2 regions of the Mesorhizobium sp. LCM 4576 genome follow, and region 2 is predicted to be linked to the other one. Evidence: predicted binding sites of a transcription regulator. Region 2 holds the regulator's gene; the other holds the start of a gene.
The links. The regulator LexA, encoded in region 2, represses DNA repair genes until DNA is damaged. The targets are predictions, from matches to a motif close to TGTTCNNNNTGTGTTCNG.
Positions count from the first base shown of each region.

Region 1: the regulator LexA is predicted to act here: its motif matches at 1,460-1,477, upstream of parE (DNA topoisomerase IV subunit B).

Region 1 covers NZ_MDDT01000018.1:155,140-158,465, reverse strand. The annotation lists gene LCM4576_RS10565 (type II and III secretion system protein family protein) at 1-339, opposite strand, end outside; gene cpaB (Flp pilus assembly protein CpaB) at 371-1,288, opposite strand; gene parE (DNA topoisomerase IV subunit B) at 1,543-3,326, shown strand, end outside.
Region 2 covers NZ_MDDT01000004.1:160,274-164,507, forward strand. The annotation lists gene LCM4576_RS00985 (ComEC/Rec2 family competence protein) at 1-1,261, shown strand, start outside; gene lexA (transcriptional repressor LexA) at 1,255-1,995, opposite strand; gene glp (gephyrin-like molybdotransferase Glp) at 2,112-3,317, opposite strand; gene moaC (cyclic pyranopterin monophosphate synthase MoaC) at 3,317-3,793, opposite strand; gene trpC (indole-3-glycerol phosphate synthase TrpC) at 3,795-4,234, opposite strand, start outside.

The DNA.
Region 1 (3,326 bases), on a different contig from region 2:
GATGTCGATGGTGCCGACGAGCTGCTTGTTCTGGTCGAACAGGGCGATACCCGTGGTGCCCAGATTGTTGCCCAGCACGTAGAAGGACTTGTCGGTCAGCGGATTGACGTTGGCGATCTCCGGATCGCCGATGACGATCTGATAGAAGGCGGCGCTCGTCATGATCGTCTTCGGCTTGCCCTTGGCGACCTTGATCGAGGCGTTCCTGTTTGCCGAGACATAGACGACGTCGTTGCCCGCCCTTGCCGGCGCGGCGACGCCAAGCATTGCCGCCGCCAGCGCGATCGCGCCGAGAAGACGCCATCCCCCGGTCGTCCGAAATGCATCAAACCCGAACATCTGTTGCCCCGTCCCCGCCGGTCCCCACCGGCTATTGCTGCAGTTCCTGCGGCGGTTCCCGTGAAGGAACCTTGTATTCCTCGACTTTTTCGCCACGCGTCACGATCACCGTCTTGAATTTCGGCTCGTCGGATTCCGTCGTCACAGCGCTGACGAGCGAGGCGGCGCTCGCCTGCGCCTTTGCGGCGACCGAACCGCCGAAGGACGAGATGGTCGTAAGCCCGCCATTGCTGGTGCTGGCGTCGGCCGCGGACCGCAAGGACAGCGACAAGGTGCCGACGGTGCGGGCAAGCGCCACTTTCTGCGCCCCTTCGTTGGTCACCTCGATGGTCACAGAATTGGCGACCTGCGGCTCGGTCTTGCGCTCGTCCGCGCCCTGCCCGACCGAAAGCACCTTGGCGTCGGAAACGACGATCTCGGAGGTCACCGTCGAGCCAGCCGCYCCCTGCGCGTTTTTGGATACTTCCTGGATGTCCCCCGCATCGCGCGTCAGCACGACGTCGACCCGGTCTCCCGGCGTGACGAAGCCGCCGACGCCGGCGATCTCATCGGTGCGGATGGTGACGGCCCGCATTCCCGGTGACAGCAGGTTGGAAAGGGTGGCGCGGCCGTTCGGTCCCGACAGCTTGGTGAGCAGCACCGGCTCGTTGACCTCGATCGGCGACAGCACGACCCGGGTGCCGTCGGCGAGCAGCTTGTCGATCGTCGGGAAAGCGCCCTGCGGTAGGGAATCCTGCGGCCACGGGATCTCGGCGAGCTGCGGCCGTGCGAGCTCCATGCCGTAGCGCAACGGCGCTTGAGCCACCACGATGGTTTTGAACTCGACCTTGGGCTGTGGCGCCGCGACGGAGACGACCTTGACCTCGGGCTGAGCCTTTGCCTGGCTCTTGACCCAGAAATCCGCCGCAAAGATCGAGATCGCGCCGAAAACGGCGGCGATGCCGATCATGGTTATGGCCCTGCCCCTCACAACGAAACCCCTGACGCCCGTGGTCTTTTGTTGGTTGGGCCTCACGCTAGGCGTTAATGTTAAAGAATCAGGAATCCCGCGACCCGCCGATCGCCCTATTTCGGCCGGCTTGGTTATCGAATGGTTTTGGAATAAGAGACAGTTTGATCCCTGAACGGAACAGGAACTCGTTCGCCCGCCAAAAGCGTGGCAGTATCGAGACGTGATTCGCATTACCGGACGCTAGGCCCAGCATGGACGACAGCAACGATCTCTTCGGCAAGATGGAAAAGCCGGCACAGCCGGTGCGCGCGCCCTCGCGCCCCGCCGATCCGCTGGTGCAGGCAGCAAAGCGTTCGACCGCCGCCCGCGACGGCAGCGAAGGCTACAGCGCCGCCGATATCGAGGTGCTGGAAGGGCTTGAGCCCGTGCGGCGCCGCCCAGGCATGTATATCGGCGGCACCGACGACAAGGCGATGCATCACCTGTTCGCCGAGGTCATCGACAATTCGATGGACGAGGCGGTGGCCGGCCACGCCACCTTCATCGACGTCGAGCTTTCCGCCGACGGCTTCCTGACCGTCACCGACAATGGGCGCGYCATTCCGGTCGATCCGCATCCGAAATTCAAGAAGCCGGCGCTCGAAGTCATCATGACGACGCTGCATTCGGGCGGCAAGTTCGACTCCAAGGTCTATGAGACCTCCGGCGGCCTGCACGGCGTCGGCGTTTCGGTCGTCAACGCGCTGTCCGACCATCTCGAGGTCGAGGTCGCGCGCGGTCGCCAGCTCTATCGCCAGCGTTTTTCCCGCGGCGTCCCGGTCAGCGGTCTGGAGCATCTCGGCGAGGTCCACAACCGCCGCGGCACGAGGACCCGCTTCCATCCCGACGAGCAGATTTTCGGCAAGGGCGCCGCCTTCGAACCGGCGCGGCTCTACCGCATGACGCGCTCGAAAGCCTATCTGTTCGGCGGCGTCGAGATCCGCTGGACCTGCGATCCGTCGCTGATCAAGGACAAGGACCAGACGCCGGCCAAGGCCGAGTTCCATTTCCCCGGCGGCCTCAAGGATTATCTCAAGGRGACGCTGGGGGACGAATTCCAGGTCACGCGCGAGGTTTTCGCTGGCAAGAGCGACAAGCAGGGCGGCCACGGTTCGCTGGAATGGGCCGTCACCTGGTTCGGCGGCGACGGTTTCCTCAACTCCTATTGCAATACCATTCCGACCCCCGAGGGCGGCACGCATGAGGCCGGGTTCCGCAACGTGCTGACGCGCGGACTGCGCGCCTATGCCGACCTCATCGGCAACAAGCGCGCCTCAATCATCACCACAGACGACGTGATGATCTCGGCCGCGGGCATGCTGTCGGTATTCATCCGCGAGCCGGAATTCGTCGGCCAGACCAAGGACAGGCTGGCGACGATCGAGGCGATGCGCATCGTCGAAAACGCAATCCGCGACCCGTTCGACCATTGGCTCGCCGACAATCCGCAGGAAGCCTCGAAGCTTCTCGACTGGGTCATCGCGCGCGCCGACGAGCGCGTGCGGCGCCGCCAGGAGAAGGAAGTCTCGCGCAAGAGCGCGGTGCGCAAGCTGCGCCTTCCGGGTAAGCTCGCCGATTGCACGCAGAACGCAGCCGCCGGCGCCGAGATCTTCATCGTCGAGGGTGACTCGGCTGGCGGTTCGGCCAAGCAGGCGCGCGACCGTGCCAGCCAAGCAGTGCTGCCGCTGCGCGGCAAGATCCTCAACGTCGCCAGCGCCGGCAACGACAAGCTTGCCGCCAACCAGCAGATTTCCGACCTGATCCAGGCTCTCGGCTGCGGCACGCGCTCGAAATACCGCGACGAGGACCTGCGCTACGATCGCGTGATCATCATGACCGACGCCGACGTCGACGGCGCGCACATTGCTTCGCTGTTGATCACCTTCTTCTACCAGGAGATGCCGAACCTGATCCGCGGCGGCCATCTCTACATGGCCGTGCCGCCGCTCTATTCGATCCGGCAGGGCGGCAAGGTCGGCTATGCCCGCGACGACGC
Region 2 (4,234 bases):
GCGAAGCTTCATTATGCTCGCCGTGATGCTCGCCGCCGTGCTCTTCGACCGCGCGGCGCTCACCATGCGCAACCTGGCGATCTCGGCAATCGCGGTGATCCTCGTCTCGCCGCACGAAGTGGTCGGCCCGAGCTTCCAGATGTCCTTCGCCGCCACCGCCGCCCTGGTCGGCGCCTATGCCGGCTTTGCCGACTATCGCGCCGGCAAAACGACCGCGCCGCCGGCAAAACGTTCGTTGCTCGGGTTCCTGTCGCGAAAACTGGCGGTCGGTGTGGGTGGCGCCGCCGTGACGTCGCTCATCGCGGGCAGCGCGACATTACTGTTTGCGATCTGGCATTTCCAGCGCGTGTCGCCGCTCAGCCTGCTCGCCAACCTGGCGGTCATGCCGATCGTCTCGCTGATCGTCATGCCGTTCGCCGTGCTGAGCGCACTGGCCATGCCCTTCGGCTTCGACGGTCCGTTCCTCTTTGTCATGGGCAAGGGGCTGACGGCGATGATCGCCATTTCGTCGTGGATCTCCGAGCGCTCACCGGTCGACGCCGTCGGGCTGATCTCGATCCAGTCGGTGCTGCTGGCGACGGTCGCGCTGGTGATCGCGACGATGGCCACCACCTGGCTGAGGCTTGCCGCCGTTCCCTTTGCGCTCGCCGCGCTGCTGGCCATTCCGCATGTCCGCACGCCGGATGTACTCATTTCCGAGGACGCGCATCTGGTGGCGATGCCGATCGGCGGCGGCGAGCTTGCCGTCAATCGCGAACGTTCCAACGAGTTCACCACCGACAACTGGAAACGGGCGCTGAAAGCCGAGACAATCGTGCCGCCGGAGACGTTTGCCAAAGATGCGCTGGACATCGCCGATCCCGTCGACCTGCCGCCCGGCTCGCCGTTCTACTGTACGGGTGATCTCTGCATCGGCCGGCATCCATCCGGCGCCATCGTCGCACTCGCTGAAAACCGCGACAGTGCCCGGCCTGCCTGCGGCTTCGCTGATCTCATCGTCATCAACGACGCCACCGCCTACAATCCTTGCTACGATCCGCGCGTGCTTGTCGTCACCAAGCGGCAGCTGGCGCGCGACGGCAGCGCCGCCGTCTTCTTCGATCCGCAATCGGCAACCGCGCGGCCGGCCGTCCGCTATGCTGTGGAAGAGCCATATCGGCCCTGGCACGAGCAGCGGAAATATACTCGCGAGGCGAGAGGACTGCCGCCTTATCAAAAGCCTGAGCGGGCGGATGCGAAACCTTCGCAACCGGATCAGTAGCGGCGGATCAACCCAACAAGCTTGCCCTGCACCTTGACCCGGTCCGGCCCGAAGATGCGGGTCTCGTAGGCCGGGTTGGCGGCCTCCAACGCGATCGAGGCGCCCTTGCGGCGGAAGCGCTTGAGCGTCGCTTCCTCGTCATCGACCAGCGCGACCACGATCTCGCCCGGGCTTGCCGTGTTGGCGTTGCGGATGATGACGGTGTCGCCGTCGAAGATGCCGGCTTCTATCATCGAGTCGCCCTTGACCTCCAGCGCGTAATGCTCGCCGCCGGCGATCATGTCCGGCGGCACTGTGATCGAATGCGTCTGGTGCTGGATGGCGTCGATCGGCACGCCGGCGGCGATGCGGCCCATCACCGGAATGGATACGGCGGACCCGGCATCGTCGTCATTGCTTGGCGTCGGGGCGCGCGATGGCGCAGCCGGCTTGATCTGACGGTTGAGATTGTTCTGACCCAGGCTTCCCTGGATGACGCTCGGCGAAAACTTCTTCGCTGCATTGAGGCCGGGGGCGATCGAGTCGGGCAGCCGCAACACTTCCAGCGCTCGCGCCCGGTTCGGTAGCCGGCGAATGAAGCCGCGTTCCTCCAGCGCCGTGATCAGCCGGTGGATGCCGGACTTGGAGGCGAGGTCGAGCGCTTCCTTCATCTCGTCGAAAGACGGCGGAATCCCGCTTTCCTTCAGCCTTTCGTGGATGAACATCAGAAGTTCATGTTGTTTGCGCGTCAGCATGGCGGCCCCCACGGGTTCTGAAACCAGAATCAGAAAAACAAACCCAGAACAAACACTATCTGTTCCAGTTGTGTTCCGCAACCGTTTAAAGTTTAGTGAATTTGTTGACGTTTTGTTTAGCGTAACATCAGAACGCTGCATTCGGCGCCGGTTTCGGCTGCCGGCGCGAAAGGCTCGCGCACGATCAGGCCGTTGGCGTCGGCGAGCATTCTGAGCATCGAGGAGTCCTGGATGCTGAAGGGAGTCGCAATCAGCGTGCCGGCGTCCTCGCGCACGACGGCGCGCACATAGTCCTGCCTGAGGTCGTTGGCCTGCATCGCGGCGCCCAGCCGGGCCACCCGCACGTCCTGCCTGTGGTCGCGGCCGCCGAGCCGGGCAAGCAGAGGCTTCAGGAAAAGCTGCGAGCAGACGATGCTGGCCACCGGGTTGCCGGGCAGGCCGATGCAGCGGACATTGCCAAGCCGGCCGAACATCAGAGGTTTGCCGGGGCGCATGGCGATCTTCCAGAAGTCGAGCTGCATGCCTTCGCCGGTCAGCACGTCATGGATCAGGTCGTGGTCGCCGACGGAGGCGCCGCCGAGCGTGACGATGACATCGGCATTCGCCTCGACCGCTTTCCTGACCAACGCGGCGATCGCCTCCTTGCGGTCGGCGGCGATGCCGAGATCGAGCGCACGTGCGCCGACCGACTGGGCGGCGGCGGCGACGCCATATGCATTCGACGAAATGATCTGATCGGGGCCGAGCGCGCTGCCCGGGGGCAGCAGTTCATCGCCGGTGGCGATGATTGCGACCAGCGGCCGGCGTACGACATTCAGGGCGGGATGGTTGGCCGAGGCGGCCAGCGAAAGGGCTGCCGCATCGAGCACGCGGCCCTTTTCGAGCAGCACGTCGCCCTCACCGAAGTCGAGCCCGCGGCGGCGTACGTTGCGTGCTTTCGCGGTCGGTTCCGTGACCTCGATCCTGCCATTGCCGCGATCGCGGACGTTTTCCTGAATGACGATGGTGTCGGCGCCTTCAGGCAGCGGCGCGCCGGTGAAGATGCGCACGGCCTGGCCTTCGCCGACGGTCCCGGAAAAGCCGCGGCCGGCAGGCGCCGTGCCTATGACTTCGAGTTGCGCCGGCGCCGAAGCGACGTCGGCGGCGCGCGCGGCGTAGCCGTCCATGGCGGAGGCGTTGAAGGGCGGCTGCGTGCGCAGCGCCACGACCGGTTCCGCCAGGACCCGCGCGGCTGCATCCGCCAGCGGAATGCTTTCGCCCGGCAAAGGTGCTGCGCCATCGAGCAGGCGTTCGAGCGCTTCGGCGACCGGAACCAAAGCCATCAGGCATCCACCTTGTAATCGCCCGACTTGCCGCCGGTCTTCTCGACCAGCCGGATACCGGAAATCACCATGCCGCGGTCCGCCGCCTTGGCCATGTCGTAAATGGTGAGGCAAGCGACCGAGGCGGCGGTCAGCGCCTCCATCTCCACGCCGGTCTTGCCGGTGACACGGGCGAGCGCGGTGACCCTGAGGCCGGGCAGCGTGCGGTCCGGCTCGATCTCGACGGCCACTTTGGTGAGAAGCAGCGGATGGCAAAGCGGGATCAGCTCATGCGTCTTCTTCGCGGCCATGATGCCGGCGATACGCGCTGTGCCCAGCACGTCGCCTTTCTTGGCGTCGCCAGCAAGAATCATCTCCAGCGTTTCAGGTTGCATGGAGACAACGCCTTCGGCGATCGCCGTGCGCGTCGTCTCGGCCTTGTCGCCGACATCGACCATGTTGGCTTCGCCCTTGGCGCCGAGATGGGTGAGGGCCATATCAGACGGCCTCGGCCGCTGCCTTGCCCGTCAGCAGAAGCTCGGTTGCCGCGGCCACATCGGCCTGTCGCATCAGGCTCTCGCCGACCAGGAAGGTGCCGATCTTGCTCTTCTCCAGCCGGCGGCAATCCTGATGCGTGAAGATGCCGCTTTCGCCGACCAGCAGCCGGTTCGCCGGCACCATCGGCGCCAACCGTTCGGAAGTCTCAAGGCTGGTCTCGAAGGTCCGCAGATTGCGGTTGTTGATGCCGATCAGCCGCGACGACAATTTTAGCGCACGCTCCATTTCAGCCTCGTCATGCACCTCGATCAGAGCGTCCATGCCGAGCTCGAAGGCGGTCGCTTCGAGGTCCCTGGCCAGCGTGTCGTCGACGCTCGCCATGATGATCAGGATCGCGTCGGCGCCCCAGGCGCGCGCTTCGTAGACCTGGTAGGGATCGA